Regions from separate parts of the Brevibacillus nigriterrae genome, predicted to be linked through region 3. Evidence: riboswitches for the same ligand, from Rfam matches in the RefSeq annotation. Region 3 holds a riboswitch; each other region holds the start of a gene.
What was found. Region 3 has a riboswitch for cobalamin ahead of cobO (cob(I)yrinic acid a,c-diamide adenosyltransferase). Riboswitches for the same ligand answer to the same signal wherever they lie in the genome.
Positions count from the first base shown of each region.

Region 1 (5,322 bases), on a different contig from region 3:
ATTTTACCTTGGTTGAAACCTGCTTTTGGTTCAGGTGTACTAGGTGGTTTTTTAATTGTAACGATATGGATTTTTTATTTTACATATGGACGATTTTGGTTTTATTTGCTGACTAATATCGTATTGGACTTTATGTTCGCAGTTTATCCTATTCATTATTTATTTCAGGAAAAATTGGGGATTTATCAATTGGTTACCATTACTCCGTGGGGTCGTTTCGGTATTTTCGTCACAATATCCATTGTTATTTATGTCTATCAATCATGGCTAGAGGAAGTTTTCAAGCCGGAATTAAAACGAACAAGAAATTGATACCCTGTAAAGCAGTAAAAACTGTTGAGAAAATTTCCTCAACAGTTTTTTACTTTCTCAACAATTCCTTTACCTTTGGTTCAAGCAAAGGAAATCTACCTCTCTTTTTGTTTTGCAGCAATAAATTGATATAGCTCATCTCTGCTTTTCGGTGCGGCTGTTCCAGAATCAACGAGATGTTTACCCAACAGAAACTGAAAGGTTTCGAGTATCCACGGTTTTTCCAGATGAGCCTTATGTAGCCAATCCTCTTGTTCAAACACCTGCGCAGGCTCACCCTGACCCAAAATTTCACCATCGTGCATGACAATGATCTCATCGGCCCACTGATAGGCAAGATTGACGTCATGGGTTGACAGGATAATGGTCTTGTTTTGTTGGTGGATATGATCGAGCACTTGCATGATCTGCCTTGAAAAATAGGAATCCAGCCCAGCAGTCGGCTCATCGAGAATGATGACTTCCGGTTCCATCGCAAGGACTCCTGCAATCGCTACACGCTTTTTTTGACCGATGCTTAAAAAATGAGTGGGTTTATCTTTTAAAGGCGTTGTTTCTGTCAGTTCCATTGCCCATTCGACTTTTCGCAGAACGTCTTCCCTGGATAGCCCTAAGTTTTGCGGGCCAAAGGAAATGTCCTCCAGCACACTGGCTGAAAACAACTGGGCATCCGGGTCCTGAAAAACAATGCCTACCTGTTTGCGCAACGAGCGAAGCGAATCCCGGCTATACGTAATGTCTTTTCCCAGAAAACGGATCGTTCCGCTTGTTGGTCGGAGGATGCCATTCAAGTGCAAAAACAGCGTCGATTTGCCTGCGCCATTGTTGCCCAAGAGTGCGATTTTTTTCCCTTGCTGGATGCTAAGTGTAATGTTTTTCAGAGCCAATGTGTTATCGATATAAGTATGGGTTATTTGCTCGATGTCAAAAAGAAGCGGCTTCATTTTTTCAATATCCTCCAAATTGCCAATATACCGTAAGCATGGCAGTGAATATCCCTGCGATTAAAAACCAGTTCAAAAAAGAGACAGGATACGTTTGTTCTACCAGTACAATATCATTCTCGTAGCAGCGGGAGTCCATCGCAATGGATAGCTGACTGGATCGATGGAATGATTTCAAAAACAAGGTGGCGACAAGCTGACCAAGTGACTTGAGGCTTTGTCGAATGGTGATGTAACCCAAGCGGGACGTCTGTGCCTGATGGATCATGGCTGCTGTCTCCAGGAAAACAAAGATAAAGCGATAGGTTAATGCGATCAGGTCAAGCAGCAGGGGGGGCAGTCTCAGTTTGCGCAGAAGCCCCAGCATGACGGTAATCGGTGTGGTCAGGATGAGAAAGTACAGACAACTGATACCCCCCAGTACACGAAAGATTAGGTTCACAACCTGCTCCATACTCGACTTGCTAATAAAAATCTGCCAATTCCACACATGCACATTCCAAATCGGGTGAACGATCGCTGCCTGTCCATCGGTGACTGAAAAAAGCAGGGTAATCACACCTGAAAGCAAGAAAAATACAGGTGCCAACAGAAGTTTTCCATAATAGGAAGAGGGAATACGTGCTGCCCAGACAACAAAAGTACTCATTACAAGAAACGTGATGAGTGAAACCAAGGGGTCCTTCGCAATCAGTGAAAAGAGAAGCAGACCAAGCGAAAGGGTCGCCTTTTCGACTGGGTGAACATGTCGTAACCGATTGAAATAAGCATACTTATCAATCAGCAGCATGATACACCTTTTCTTCCTGCTGCTCGTCTCGCTTGCTCTTTCCCCTCATGAAACCGATATAATAACCAATGAAACCTGCCCCAATCGCTGCCTGCAGAGCAAAAAGTAAGCTCTCAATTTCGGCACTAGGAGGTTCCCAAACGCTGGTAAACCAAGGCTCATAGTCAGGAGAGATTTCCTGGATGGCAGCTTCGGCCTGACCATCGGCTCCGCTAAACTCTGCCCCTTGCTGGATAAAAAGCGGAACGACGGCGAGGAAAACCACTACAAGCAGTAGCAACGTGTTCTTTTTCATGTTAGCGTGCCTCCTTGGTCAAGATTTGCAGCATCTTTAATTCTCTGAAATTATATTTGGTCAGGATGTTCATCACGATGACGGTCAATAGTCCTTCACTAATCGCCAACGGAATTTGGGTCAGAGCAAAAATACCTGAAAACTTGGCAAAGGAAGCGAATACGCCACCGACCTCAGAAGGAAAGGACAACGCAAGCTGGATCGATGTCATGAGATAGGTACCGAGATCCCCTAACGTAGCTGCCAAAAATACAGCCACGGAAAATGATAAACCCGCCTTTGTAGAAGCTTTATAGACAAAATAGGCAAGGAAGGGACCGACGACCGCCATGGAAAAGGCATTGGCACCTAACGTCGTTAAACCACCATGAGCTAACAGTAACGATTGAAACAGGAGAACGATAAATCCGACGACGCTCATTGCTGTCGGGCCAAACAAAACGGTGCCAAGCCCAACTCCGGTAGGATGCGAGCAACTGCCGGTCACAGAAGGAATCTTTAAGGCGGATAATACAAAGGCAAATGCACCGGATAGGCCCAGCATCATTTTGATTTCAGGATGTTGCTTTACTTTCTTCTGAATGGAGTACAGGCCCACGAGTAAAAAAGGAATGGTCACAGCCCACCAGAATAATGACCATCGGACGGGCAGGAAACCTTCCATGATGTGCATTGCGTATGCTTGCTCTGGAATACATAGGAACATAAACAAGAAAAAGACGCTCATTTTCAACTGTTTCATCAGTATCACTCCCACTTTACTAAATGTACGACTAACAAAAATAAAAAAGCACTTCTTTCCATTTGGAAAAGAAGTGCGTTACTACGACATGATATATCGCTTGATGGTTTCGGGGCTTGCCCTGTTATTCATTCTCGCCATCATCGTAAACACCTCCCTAACTCCCGTAGGTTTTGCAGTGTTTGTTCTCTATGGCAGGTCTCCTGACTTAGCTTCAACCATCTGTTTCGCCTTCCCAGTCTTGGAACCAGTGGCATTAGAAACAGATGTCAGCATCACAGTGGCGGGTCCGTGTCGGATTTGTACCGAACTTCCCTATTAAGCCGTTTGATCGAGATGTCAATCAAACAGCACCATAAAGCAACAATATTTGGTTGTTTTCATCAATTCTACTACATTGTTGGTAAAAATACTATCTCGAATACTTCTGCACCAGCGGCTTCGCCACTTTTTCAAGCAGAGATTTCAACAAGCGCCACGGGAGCTTTCGAACCCAGGGCAGATGATTGAGATAAACGGCATTATACTCAAAGCTCTCGAGTGCGCCCCGGGACTTTTTAAACTCGGCTGCGCCCGAGCTTGCATGCAAAAGATAGCCGTATTTCCTTGCATCGTACAGCAAAAGCAGGGAGATCATTCGATACAGCCCCCACTCTTTAGGGAGGCGTGTATCATAACCAAACAAAGGGGTAGTCATTACCCCGTCACGATGGAAATATCCGAGGATGGCATCTACATGGCCATCCTTTTTTAATAGCTTCATCTGGAGCAATCGCTCTTTGTGAGCCAGATGAAAGAATTCATCGGTAAACTGCGGGTTGTTGGGCGAGTACTTCTCCAGATACAACGCATTGTAATTATCGAGAATTCTTTGCATATCGTCTGCCAGAATTTCACCGTGTTCAACGACTTGGTAGGGGGTATGCGCCAGTATCTTTTCGTCTTTTCCCAAGTTGTAGCGTGCCCTTGAATTGATCCTTTGAGAAGTGTCCATTAGAAAGATTTGGCGACTTATCAGCATGTGAAAGCCCATCTGAGTGAGAGACTCAAACAGCGATTGATTCCGGTAGTCCTCGACAGAGCGAAAGATGATGGCATGGTCGGGGAACTTTTTTAAGAGAAACGCTTTGATTTGCGCCAGCTGCTCCCGCTTGATGTACGGGTAGAGATTTGTTGAGACCATCCAGTTGTTGACGATGACGACCTTGTTGATTGAAAGCAAGCGAAGCAACGAGCCAAAACCCGACAGAAAGCCGCCTAGTATTGATTCCAGCAGCGGATTTTTGATTAGATACAATTCCTCTTTGGTATAGGTAATGTACTGATCAAAAGGTGAAACGACATACGAGTTTCCATATTCAGCATCATTTACCGTGACTGGCAGAACCAACTCATCGACTGTTAGGATACCAACCCTAGTGTTTACATTGGCAATGTATTTCGCTGTTCCATTCTCGATGAACGGAGTCAGGAATTTTCGAGCGTACTGCTGGTTCTCGCTTTCTCCCCATTCGCACTCATGCAAATTCTTTTGATCATACCACCTGATCGTCATTGATTGGAAACCTTCTTTCCACCCGGCGTAGCTTTTTATCTGTTGGAACATGGTTATATGGATTGAAGCGAATGGTCGGGATTGCCGTTCCCAGTTCTGTGCACATAGATTCTATCGATGCTCTCACGAGGCTTTCCACCTGTTCTGGTGCATCCAGGTAGATCGTCATCTCCAGTGGGGAGTCCTGAACTACGATGTATTGTTCAAGCAATGAAGATGAGGCAATCACAGCTCTTCGGATAAAATCAGGGAAGACGGGGATGAGTCTCTCTCTCACCTTGCTGGAAGGCAAGTAAAACAGGTCATCACACCTGCCCTCAATGGCTTCTATCGCCGTAAAAAGGGAACCGCATGGACAAGCAGATTTCTTTTCAACCAGAATGTCGTTCAACCGATAACGGATGATCGGTTGGGCTTTGCGAGAAAAATCGGTAATAATCGGTGAGAATCTGCTTTTGGATTCATCGAGATAGTCTTTTTGAATGACAACCAAATCTTCGTTTACATGCAGTGTTCCGTATGCACAGGTAGTAGCCAAAAAGCCTTCTGTACACTGATACACCTGATGGATGACCTGATTGAATGTTCTTCGGATGTGCGCTTCGTCAAGCGGATCCAGCACCTCTGCCACCGACAGGATTTTTTGCGGATGAAGCTTCAACTGTCCTCGTTCCTGTTTTGTTG
Region 1 covers NZ_JBNCMT010000012.1:110,228-115,549, reverse strand. The annotation lists gene ACPW7N_RS11265 (hypothetical protein) at 1-312, shown strand, start outside; gene ACPW7N_RS11260 (energy-coupling factor ABC transporter ATP-binding protein) at 408-1,256, opposite strand; gene cbiQ (cobalt ECF transporter T component CbiQ) at 1,261-2,046, opposite strand; gene ACPW7N_RS11250 (energy-coupling factor ABC transporter substrate-binding protein) at 2,033-2,341, opposite strand; gene ACPW7N_RS11245 (energy-coupling factor ABC transporter permease) at 2,343-3,083, opposite strand; cobalamin riboswitch at 3,260-3,456, opposite strand; gene ACPW7N_RS11240 (GNAT family N-acetyltransferase) at 3,496-4,638, opposite strand; gene ACPW7N_RS11235 (F390 synthetase-related protein) at 4,619-5,322, opposite strand, start outside.
Region 1: it holds a riboswitch for cobalamin, as region 3 does, so the genes downstream of both, ACPW7N_RS11245 (energy-coupling factor ABC transporter permease) here and cobO (cob(I)yrinic acid a,c-diamide adenosyltransferase) in region 3, are expected to answer to the same signal.

Region 2 (5,322 bases), on a different contig from region 3:
GTCTTGCTCAGGATCTCTCACTTCATAATCGAAGTTCTTTTCTTCTGAAGCATAGCGCAAAAGCTGGAAAACAGATGACCCCTGACTGATTCGAAAACTGGTATTCTTTACAATTTCCTCGTCATCGTACCCTATGATTTTAAGTGATACACTGATTTTCTTACTTCCCGTGTCCTGTGGTTTTTTGATCTCAAAATGCTGGGAAACGGGAGTACCCGAGTAGAGAATGGCTTCCGCCGTTCCGTATGCTGTCCACTCGGGCAAATTGATTTCAAGCTGAAATTCTTTGCCCCCGCCGCCCACATCCTGAAAGTACAAAAGCTGTCCTTGTGCGTCCTTGACGAGCAGTGGTACCCAGGTCGGATCGGTCGGACTGGTATTCCCGTTCACCTGCAATTTGTTTTCGACTTGTTTGGCCTGTATGGCGGCAGTAGCTTCCTCCGCCATACCTGATCCTGATGAAGAAATCCAACTTGTGAGCAGGAGAACGGCAGATGTCAGCCAAATAAGCCATTTTTGTCTCATCGAAAGTCAGCTCCTATTTCACTGATGCAACGAAGGTAATGCTCTCCTTGGCTACCTCAGGTTTGTCAGCTAATCCGTACCAGTAGTTGATTTCTACGGTGTAGGTTCCGCTCGCAAGTGTAAATCCGGCAGTCAGGTTCTGTGCTGCTGATGAGTTTGATTCCACCATTGCTACATCGACAACGTCAGCACCCTTCATCACTTTGACCATAACGGCAACTGGCTTCTCTTCTTTGGCAATTCCTTCAACATTGACACGCATGAGCAACTGTTTTCCGTTTATGGAGAATGTGTTGCCTGCTTGTTTCACTTCTTTACCTGAAAGGAAGTTATCCAATCCGTCGTATACTTTCACTTGTTTGGACAAATCGACAACGGGCACATAGACCTTGAGTGCTGCTTTTTCTTTATCCGTCAATACCTGGAAGAGAGAGTTTCCTTCACGAACGGTTGCTAAGGCAATCAGAGCGTTTTCTGTTGTGAATGCATTCGATGAGCCTGGCTGCCATAGCGCCTGGAATCCACCGTCAGCCATTTGGTTAGCAAGCAGGAACTCTACACTTTTATTCCAAGGTTCTGCGAACACATCTTCACCGATTGTCGTTAACCCAATGAGTACCTGAATAGTAGAATCGAGACTTGCGCTGCCGTAGGAAATGAAGGACCCGTCATCTTGTTGTTCTTTTTCCAGCTTTTCAAGAATCGCTTTTTTCGCTTCCTCCACTCCGTCTTGATCTTCCAGTAAGGAAAGAGCATTTAGAGTGAATGCATCTTCGTCAATCAAATTGAAATCGTCATAACGTTCCAACAAGAACTGAGTTGCTTTCTTGCGGTCATATGGGTATTCGTACATTTCCAAGGCAAGTATGGACAAAACGTGGTTGAAAACGGTGTATGTATCATCGCCCATTTTTCCATTTTTCTCTTGAGAATCAGCGATGCGCTCCAACAGATTGATTCCATTAAAGTTCGTTGGATCGTATCCGTTATGGATCAACCCGATTGACAACTTCGCCAATGAACCAGCGTCTTTGATGTCTTTCGCTTTGCCTGCCCAAGTATCAATCGCTGTTTTGCCTGCTTTATCTTGCCATTTGCGTGTAGCCAGCTTCTCTCCCGCTGCACTGAGGCCGATGAGTTCCCAGTCAAACGTGTTGAAATCATATTTTCGGTTACTCTTGTAATAATATTTCACCGTTTTCTTCAAAGAACTGTTTACTCCGTTTTCGAGGTCAGATGTTGCCTGAACGGTTTGCATTTGGAAAACAGAAGTAAGCACCAGACTAAGAATGAGTAGCCAACTGAAACGATGTGTAAAAGAGCGGATAACTGCTTGCATAAGTCTTTTCCCCTTTCTCATTTCCATCTAACTGAATGTTTTGTACATTGCTTCTTCACAAGAAAAACCCCCAAACCAGAGGTCAGGGGGATTGTTATCGTGAGAGCAAAGCTTTCTAAAGCTGCTTGATCTTGCATCACTTGACACGATTTTTACCCCTTTTTTCCACACCGAAAAAGGCAGTACCTCGTTCTGGCAGGTCTCCTGACTTACACTTCATTCACCCTCATCCAGCCTTCCCAGGTTTCCCAGTGGCATCAAATAATAAGAGTGTCAGTGATTACAGTAGCGGGGGCTGTAGTGGAATTGCACCACTTTCCCTTTTCAACGTAAAAAACGTCACCAAAACAACACTGATTCAATTGTCCATTCAAATGCTATCACACCAGTAAGAGGGAGTACAAGAAAAATATGTTGAATTCAAGCATTGACAGAGCATATCACATAGGTGTAAATTACACATAAGAGCAATATTATACTATCTGCCGTTTTCACATGAATGGCAGAATAACCTAGGAGGTATCGGTAATGAGCCAAAACACAGTTGAAAATCAGGAGCAATTGTTGCAAGCAACTTTTCAAGTGTTCCAAGCCGCCAACGAAACCATCTTTAATACAGCATTGACTACTGCAGCATTCGTTAGCTTTTTGCAAGAACAAGCGCAATCACAGGCAAAAGACTTGCTGAACCAGTCAGAGGAAGCACGCAAAGCAAACATCGAAAAATTGGAAGCTTTCGTAAAAGAAACTCGTGAACTCCAAACAACCTTCCAAAAAAATGTGCAAGAACTTGTGAAATCTTCCTATACTACGTTTGCATCCGTGAACCCATTCTTTGCAATTGGCAAAGATAAATAATCGCTTGCACAAAAACGGTCATGACCGTTTTGTTGCCCGCAAGCGGTCACATCCACTTTTATGACAAGGTGCCTCAGCGTAACATCTGGCATTTACTTCGGTAAAAACGTCGAGACGTTTTTCACAGAAAAAAGAACACCGATGGCCCCTTTTGGAACCGTCGGTGTTCTTTTTTTACACCATTTGAACGATGATGGAAACAAAACCAACTGCACATAGGACAAAAAATACAGATGAAATCCAGTCCCTCTTTTCAGCGTAGAGCCAAACCCCTTGCAACAAGACGAACAGACCTAACGAAATCGTCGAAAATTTGCTCAGGATAGCTCCTCGTTGATGATCTGACACGTATTCGATCATGAGACCAAATATCTGAAAGATCAAAGCTAATCCAACCAACCCGATCATGACATAGATTAACTTATTCGTACCCATATCAATCGATCCCTTACTTTTGAATATGTTGAAACAGGCGGTACGAACGAATAGCCGTCTCCAGATGGATGCGTTCTGGTTCTTTTGTGGTTACATATTTCTGAAGAAAACCGGATATCACGAAAAACGGCTTCAAATAGGAACGAATATATCTTTCCCCGATCAATCCGGCGACCATTCCCCCCGCACCAATCAGTACACTCTCCCACAGCGGCAAGAACCAACAAACCGGCAGGAAGAAAACAAAGAAATAAGTAACATAATTGGTCGAACATCCGCTGTTCACAATAGACGCTTGACGGATTTCGTTCCAGTGTTCCAGCTTCTTTTCTCCCTGATAACTAAAAACTTTATGCTCCGCACCGTGGAACTGCTTCAGTTGCTTCGGAAAAACAAAATGATAGCCTACCCCATAAATGATCAGCCACAGAGGGTCTATGTTAAAAAACAAGATGGAAAGCACGAGACAAATATGAAATAACTGATAGTACCACGGGATGGCAAAGATGATTCTCCACCACATTTTGAACAAGGTACGAAAGGTAATGGGCTCTGCCCAGCTATGGATTACCCCACCCCTCACTTCGGCACAAGCCAGGACTTTTCGATTATGAAAAAGAACGCCACGGCCAAAAGAGATTCCTGTAATCATAATTTCATATTCTCCTTCTCCGTTTTCCCCGATATAATGGTAAAGTATTTTATGATTGTCTGTAATAGGGAGGTTTTTCAATTGACTCGTTATGCACCATCCAAACCACTAACCCCGGCGTATGACCCATGGGATCCGTTATATCAGGCAAAGCCTCCTCACTATAAATTGACAAGTGTTGAGTTTACCGTAACGAATATGTGTAATTTACGCTGTGAACACTGTGCCGTTGGTGAAACGCTCAGTGCCAAAGATGATGAACAATTACCAATTGAGCTACTCTTACATCGGCTTGACGAAGCAGAAGATCTGCATACCATCAGTATAACAGGCGGGGAACCGATGTTTAGTGAACGAAACGTGAATGAAACCATTCTCCCCCTCTTGCAATATGCTGCCAAACGGGGACTTCGTTCGCAGATCAACTCCAACATGACCATGCCGTACAGCCGATATGAGACTATTTTGCCTTACATAGATGTTATGCACATCTCGATGAACTGGAAGACAGCCGAAGAGTTCTTATCAATAGTGTACGCAAAAACACCACACGCAGTTTCGCTTGGACAGGCTGAAATCCTTTTCCAAAATATGCTGGAAAATACGCGAAAGCTGGCTGAAGCAGGCGTATTTGTCTCCGCAGAAACAATGATCAACATTCGTACATTGCCACACTTGAAAGAAATTCATGAGCTCGTCCGTGAACTGGGCTGTAAACGACATGAGGTTCATCCGATGTACGCGAGCGATTTCGCAAGGGATATGGAATTATTATCACTGGATCAATTGCGTTCGTCTATCCATCATATGTTGGATGTTCGTGATGAAGACATGTGGATGCTGTTCGGCACACTGCCATTCTATGCATGCAGTGAACGCCAAGATGATCAGGAGCTTCTGAAGCGACTCCGTCAGGCCAAGAATGTATCCTTGCGTAATGATCCTGACGGTCGTACCCGCCTGAATATCAATGTGTTTACAGGGGATGTGATTGTGACCGACTTCGGTGACGTTGCACCACTCGGAAATGTGAAAGTTAACAATATGAACGATCTCTTAACCAAATGGCAAGAATGTGATTTATACAATACACTAAACTGCTATTGTCCTACCGCAGCCTGTGCGGGGCCAAATGTGTTAGTCGTCAATTCGTACTATCCTGAGATCAACTTTAAGACACGAAAAGCACTCGTCTAGCTGGAATTGGGTACACTAGTGAGGGAGGTGGCTTCATGAGCCGACGCAAACCGCTGGTACCCGAAGCAAGGAATGGACTCGATCAGTTGAAAGCTCGTGTGCAGCAGGTGTCAGACCCAAACCAAGCAAAATTCGAAGCAGCTTCTGAGCTTCATATCCCTCTTGAGCCAGGCTATAACGGGAATCTTACTTCTCATGATGCAGGGCGAATCGGTGGCAAGCTGGGGGGAAGCATGGTAAAGGAAATGATCCGCTCAGCGCAAGAACAGCTTGCAGCCAAACAGCAAAAGCAGTGATCATGATGCCTAGGAAGCCA
Region 2 covers NZ_JBNCMT010000006.1:67,116-72,437, forward strand. The annotation lists gene ACPW7N_RS06205 (S-layer homology domain-containing protein) at 1-525, opposite strand, end outside; gene ACPW7N_RS06210 (prenyltransferase/squalene oxidase repeat-containing protein) at 539-1,864, opposite strand; cobalamin riboswitch at 2,042-2,226, opposite strand; gene ACPW7N_RS06215 (hypothetical protein) at 2,393-2,722, shown strand; gene ACPW7N_RS06220 (hypothetical protein) at 2,897-3,157, opposite strand; gene ACPW7N_RS06225 (DUF1385 domain-containing protein) at 3,171-3,809, opposite strand; gene yfkAB (radical SAM/CxCxxxxC motif protein YfkAB) at 3,891-5,006, shown strand; gene ACPW7N_RS06235 (alpha/beta-type small acid-soluble spore protein) at 5,042-5,302, shown strand.
Region 2: it holds a riboswitch for cobalamin, as region 3 does, so the genes downstream of both, ACPW7N_RS06210 (prenyltransferase/squalene oxidase repeat-containing protein) here and cobO (cob(I)yrinic acid a,c-diamide adenosyltransferase) in region 3, are expected to answer to the same signal.

Region 3 (5,322 bases):
CGCCCGATCCTGATGACGACACTGTGTACCGTACTCGGTTTGCTGCCTTTGGCAATTGGTCTGGGAGAAGGGGGAGAGAGTCAAGCTCCAATGGCGACGGTCGTTATTGGCGGACTATTGTTCTCCACCTTGCTCACACTGGTCGTCATTCCGGTTGTGTACAGCATTTTGGATGACTTCTCGATTCGTCTGCGAAAAGTGACAAATCTTTTTTCCTTTCGCAAAACAAAATCAGTTACGATAGAAAAGTAGAGTAAAAATGAACCGAGGGTGTGAATGGTTGTGCGTATTCTTGCTGTAGAGGATGAGGTATCTCTGCTCCATGCCATATCTGACCTTTTGCGTGAGGAAGGCTATGCGGTTGATACCGCTGAACGTGGTGACGAGGGCCTTTATCTCGCTGAAAAAGGCATTTATGACATGCTTCTCCTGGACATTATGATGCCAGGATTGAATGGCCTATCCTTGGTAAAGAAGCTGCGTGCCGACGGAATTCGCACCCCTGTCTTGTTCTTGACAGCCAAAGACAGCGTGGATGCTCGAGTGAAAGGTCTTGATGCAGGAGCAGATGATTATCTGGTCAAGCCCTTTGCGGTGGAAGAGCTGCTGGCAAGAGTCAGGGCGTTGTTGCGCCGCAATGGCAAAATGGGTATCGAAGGCGATTTGTCATACGGACCGATCAAGCTGAAGGAAAAAGAGTATGACGGGTATGTCGATGAGACTCCCTTGAAGCTGACCAGCAAAGAGTATGAACTGTTGAAATACTTTCTGTACAATCGGGAACAAATTTTAACCAGAGAGCAAATCTTTGATCGAGTATGGGGAATCGACTCGGAAGCGAATTATGGCATTGTTGAGGTGTATGTGCATTACTTGCGAAAAAAGCTGTCTGACCTCGGTTGTGGAAACTATATTCGGACGATACGCAATGTTGGGTATATGCTGAAGGAGAAAAAAGAGCATGTTTAGAAAGACTCGTATCCGTCTGGTGCTGTTTAATGCAATCGTCCTGGTTTTGCTGCTGAATGCACTGGGGAGCGCCGTTTATTTTTCCATGAAATTTACGTTGTACTCTCAGGTGGATATGAAATTGCAGCAAATTGCTAAGCATATGCGAGAGACGAAGATCTTTTTTCCAAAAGGCGAGAAAAGGCGACTGATCGCTCCTGACCATCGAATCATTACTCTGTTTTGGAAAGACAAGGGCCAATTGATTGCCAGCACGGACAATAACATGGTGGAGAGGTCAGATATTGACCCGTTGCTACAGTTCACCGAGATGGAAGGCTTGGCTACAGTCACCGTAAATGGGCAGCCTTGCCGGGTGTACACATTGAATATCGAAGCAGCAAGAAATCCTGCCCAAGGCCCGTTCAAAGAGCTTCGTACGGTTCAGCTTGTCTATAATCTTGAACCGGAAGAGGAGATGCTCGGCAGTCTGCTTCAGGTGATTGGAATTGGCAGTGCCATCAGCATACTCATTGCGGTCATTATTGGGCTGTTCCTTGCCAAGAGAGCATTGATTCCGATTCAGTCAGCATGGGAGAAACAGCAGCAGTTCGTCGCAGATGCTTCCCATGAATTGCGTACACCATTGTCAGTTATCCAGATTCACCTCGAACGGCTTTTTCGCAATCCTGACCATACGATTGAACAGGAAAGCGAGAATATCGTCGTCGGAATTCAGGAGACGAGAAGGCTGAATAAACTGGTTTCTGATCTTTTGACACTTGCCCGCTCGGACTCAGACGAGGTGCAACTGATCAAAAAGAAACTGTTTGTCGATGAGCTGATTACTTCCAGTGTACAATCCTTTCGCCAATTGGCCACGCTCAAGCAAATTCAAATCGAAACCAAGCTGGAACCAGTGGTTGAAATCGTGGCTGATGAGGAGCGAGTCCGGCAGTTGCTGGTCATCTTGCTGGATAATGCGTTGAAATATTCACTCGATCACGGGCTCATTACGGTTGAGTGCCGAAGAGACGGAAATTGGGTGACAGTATCAGTCAGTGATCAGGGAATTGGCATTGCTAAGGAAGATATCCCCTTTGTGTTTGACCGATTCTTCCAGGGAGACAAAATGAGGTCTCGAACAGTAGAAGGAACGGGCTTGGGCCTGTCGATCGCCAAGTGGATCGTGGAATCACATGGAGGCAAAATTCGTGTAGAAAGCGAAGAAGGAGCAGGGGCTACCTTTTTTGTCACACTTCCTGTCAAAGGCAAGGGATAACGGCATTTGCACACACCTACCGAAATAGTGCTTGATTCCTCTTCGTACTTTGTTATGATTAGAGATATAGTTTTGCAGATCATGAACAATTGAATATCGAATGCAATCAGGTCCTCACGAAGTGTACGTGAGGTTAAAAGGGAAGTTTGGTGAAAAACCAACGCGGTCCCGCCACTGTAAAAGGGGAGTTTTGCTTCACTGCTTTCAGCGCCCACTGTCTGTTCGAGACGGGAAGGGGGAGTAAAACGATGATCCTTGAGCCAGGAGACCTGCCTGAATGGATACGACTTCTATTCCTTCGGGTTAAAGGAAAGGTCTGCAGACGCTTGATACTTGCTGCTTACGCTTTGATTCCGATGGGAGTCAAAGCGTTTTTTATTGTGGATGTTTGGGGGGAGAGGCGTGAAAACGAAAGAAAGAGGGCTGCTTCTTGTCCATACGGGAGAAGGAAAAGGGAAAACAACGGCTGCATTGGGATTGATTGTTCGGGCGATTGGGCAAGGGTTGAATGTACTGATGATTCAGTTTATCAAGTCGCCAGAGCGGACGTATGGTGAAAAATTGACGCTGGAGAAGTTGGGCGTAGAAATTCATCAGATGGGAGCAGGCTTTACCTGGACCAAAACCCCGGAAGAACATCGAGAAGCTTTGAAAAGTGCGTGGGCTTTAACCAAGGAAAAGGTTCAAAGCGGCAGTTATGACCTGATTATTCTTGACGAATTGAATAATGCGCTTGCGATCAATCGGTTTCCTATTGAAGATGTCCTGCCCTTTGCAGAAGTAATGGAGTTGATCCGTACTCGCCCCCGTCAATTGCATCTCGTCATTACGGGACGCAATGCTCACCCTGAACTAATGGCTGTGGCTGATCTGGTTACGGAAATGAAAGCAATCAGACATTACTATGACGAAGGAATTCCAGCCGTACGGGGGATTGAATACTGATGAGCCAATTGGAGCAATTCGGACATGGCGGGGACCTGGTTACTGCGGAAGCTCATTTTGGGATTTTGCGAGAGAAGATGCTGGATTTTAGCGCCAATATTAATCCGCTCGGGCCGCCGGATTCTATTTTGCAGAGTATCCGTGAAGGGTTAACGGCCATCGTTCACTACCCTGATCCAGGGCATCGCTCATTTCGGAGAGTACTGGCCGACAAGCTTCAGATTTCAGATGCGTGGATACTGCCAGGCAACGGTGCTGCCGAGTGCATGGCACTTGCGATTCTGGCACTTGCGCCGAGGAAAGTAGGGGTCGTTTATCCTTGTTTCTCTGAATACGAGACGTTGGCGAAACAATTTGGTGCTGAGATTATCGCCTGTTATACAAAGGAAGTCGAGCGCTTCAAAGCGAGGAAAGATGAACTGTATCCATTATTTGTAGAGACAGATCTGGTGTTCATCGGCAGCCCGAACAACCCCACAGGGACGGTTTATTCGAAAGATGAATTGATTGAGATGGCAAAGTGGTGTGATCACACGAATACTTATCTGGCAGTGGATGAAGCATTCCTGCACTTTGTGGAGGATGGCTCCAAGCTTACGTTGCTGGATGAGCTGGAACGGTTTCCTCGAGTCATGCTGATTCGTTCGCTTACCAAAATGTTTGCGATACCGGGTTTGCGATTGGGCTATACGATTGCCCATCCTGCGTTGATCGATCGAATGAAACAAAAACAGGTGACGTGGAGTGTCAACGGATTGGCATTGCTTGCAGGAGAACAGTGTGTCAAAGAAGAGCATTATGAGCAAGAGACACGTCAGTTGATTCGGACAGAGAGAGCTTTTCTTGTTGAGCAATTGCAACGAAAGCTTGGCTGGAGCGTGATGCCCAGTGAGGCCAATTATCTCTTGGTTCGCTGCACCGATGAAATCACGGCAGATGAACTTCAGCAAAAAACGGGATACAAAGGGATACTGATCCGTAACTGCTCGATGTATCCTGGATTATCGCCTTATCATTTTCGCATTGCGGTAAGAACGAGAGAAGAAAATGAACAACTGCTTGCTGCCATGATAGAAGTCAGGGATACGGTCAAGGATTCAATCAAAGATAAAGACACGGCTGAGAGGCGGGGGGAGTAAGTGAGTATTGTCGTTATCACAGGAGGAGTACGGTCAGGGAAGAGCAGAATTGCCGAAGAGTTGGCTCATGAACTGGTTTTGGAACCATCCACTGGCAAAGTGTTGTACGTGGCTACAGGCAAAGCCTGGGACAGTGAAATGGCTCACCGCATCCAGCTTCATCAAATCCGTCGTCCTGCTGATTGGGGGTTGCTGGAGATTTCCAATCACCTGGAAGAAATGTTCGTTTCTTCTCCAGCTTATGAGGTCGTGCTTGTAGACTGCCTCTCGAATTGGATCAGCAACCGTTTGATTCAGATCCCGGAGGAGAAGATGTACGACCAGGAGATTCAGCAACAGATTTTGCTTTCCATTCAGCAATGGGTACAGGCAATGAACGAAGACAAACGGACGTACCTGGTTGTTACCAATGAGGTAGGACTGGGCGGAGTAGCACTCTCATCTCTGGGGCGCTGGTATGCGGATTTGTTGGGCGAAGCCAATCAATTGCTGGCCAGTCAGGCTGAATCTGTGTATGTGGTCTTCTGCGGAATTCCCAGGAGGATCAAAGGATGAAGCCATTTCTGCTTGCCCTGTCTTTCTTCACGAGAGTCCCGATTCCCACCCATAACTATTCGGAAGAGGATTGGGGTAAAAGTGTAAACTATTATCCGCTCGTGGGCCTCGTGATTGGCGGTTTGTTGATGGGGATTCACACATTGACAGAAATGTGGTTTTCCTCTCAGTTGTCCACGGTGCTCACGCTCGTATTCTGGATCTATATTACGGGGGGCCTCCATCTGGACGGGTGGATGGATCTTGCTGACGGGTTAGGCAGCAATCGAGAGCGAGATAAAATGCTCGAAATTATGAAGGACAGCCGTGTCGGGGCGATGGGAGTTCTGGCCGTACTGATGCTCTTGATGGTAAAAGGTTCCGCCCTTTATGAGCTTCAGGGAATCTATCATGGCATGTGGTTGATCCTCATTCCCGTTTGTGCTCGTACGTTTGTACTGTTCGCCATTCAGA
Region 3 covers NZ_JBNCMT010000013.1:93,591-98,912, forward strand. The annotation lists gene ACPW7N_RS11860 (efflux RND transporter permease subunit) at 1-252, shown strand, start outside; gene ACPW7N_RS11865 (response regulator transcription factor) at 283-969, shown strand; gene ACPW7N_RS11870 (sensor histidine kinase) at 962-2,230, shown strand; cobalamin riboswitch at 2,322-2,521, shown strand; gene cobO (cob(I)yrinic acid a,c-diamide adenosyltransferase) at 2,615-3,175, shown strand; gene cobD (threonine-phosphate decarboxylase CobD) at 3,175-4,314, shown strand; gene ACPW7N_RS11885 (bifunctional adenosylcobinamide kinase/adenosylcobinamide-phosphate guanylyltransferase) at 4,315-4,869, shown strand; gene cobS (adenosylcobinamide-GDP ribazoletransferase) at 4,866-5,322, shown strand, end outside.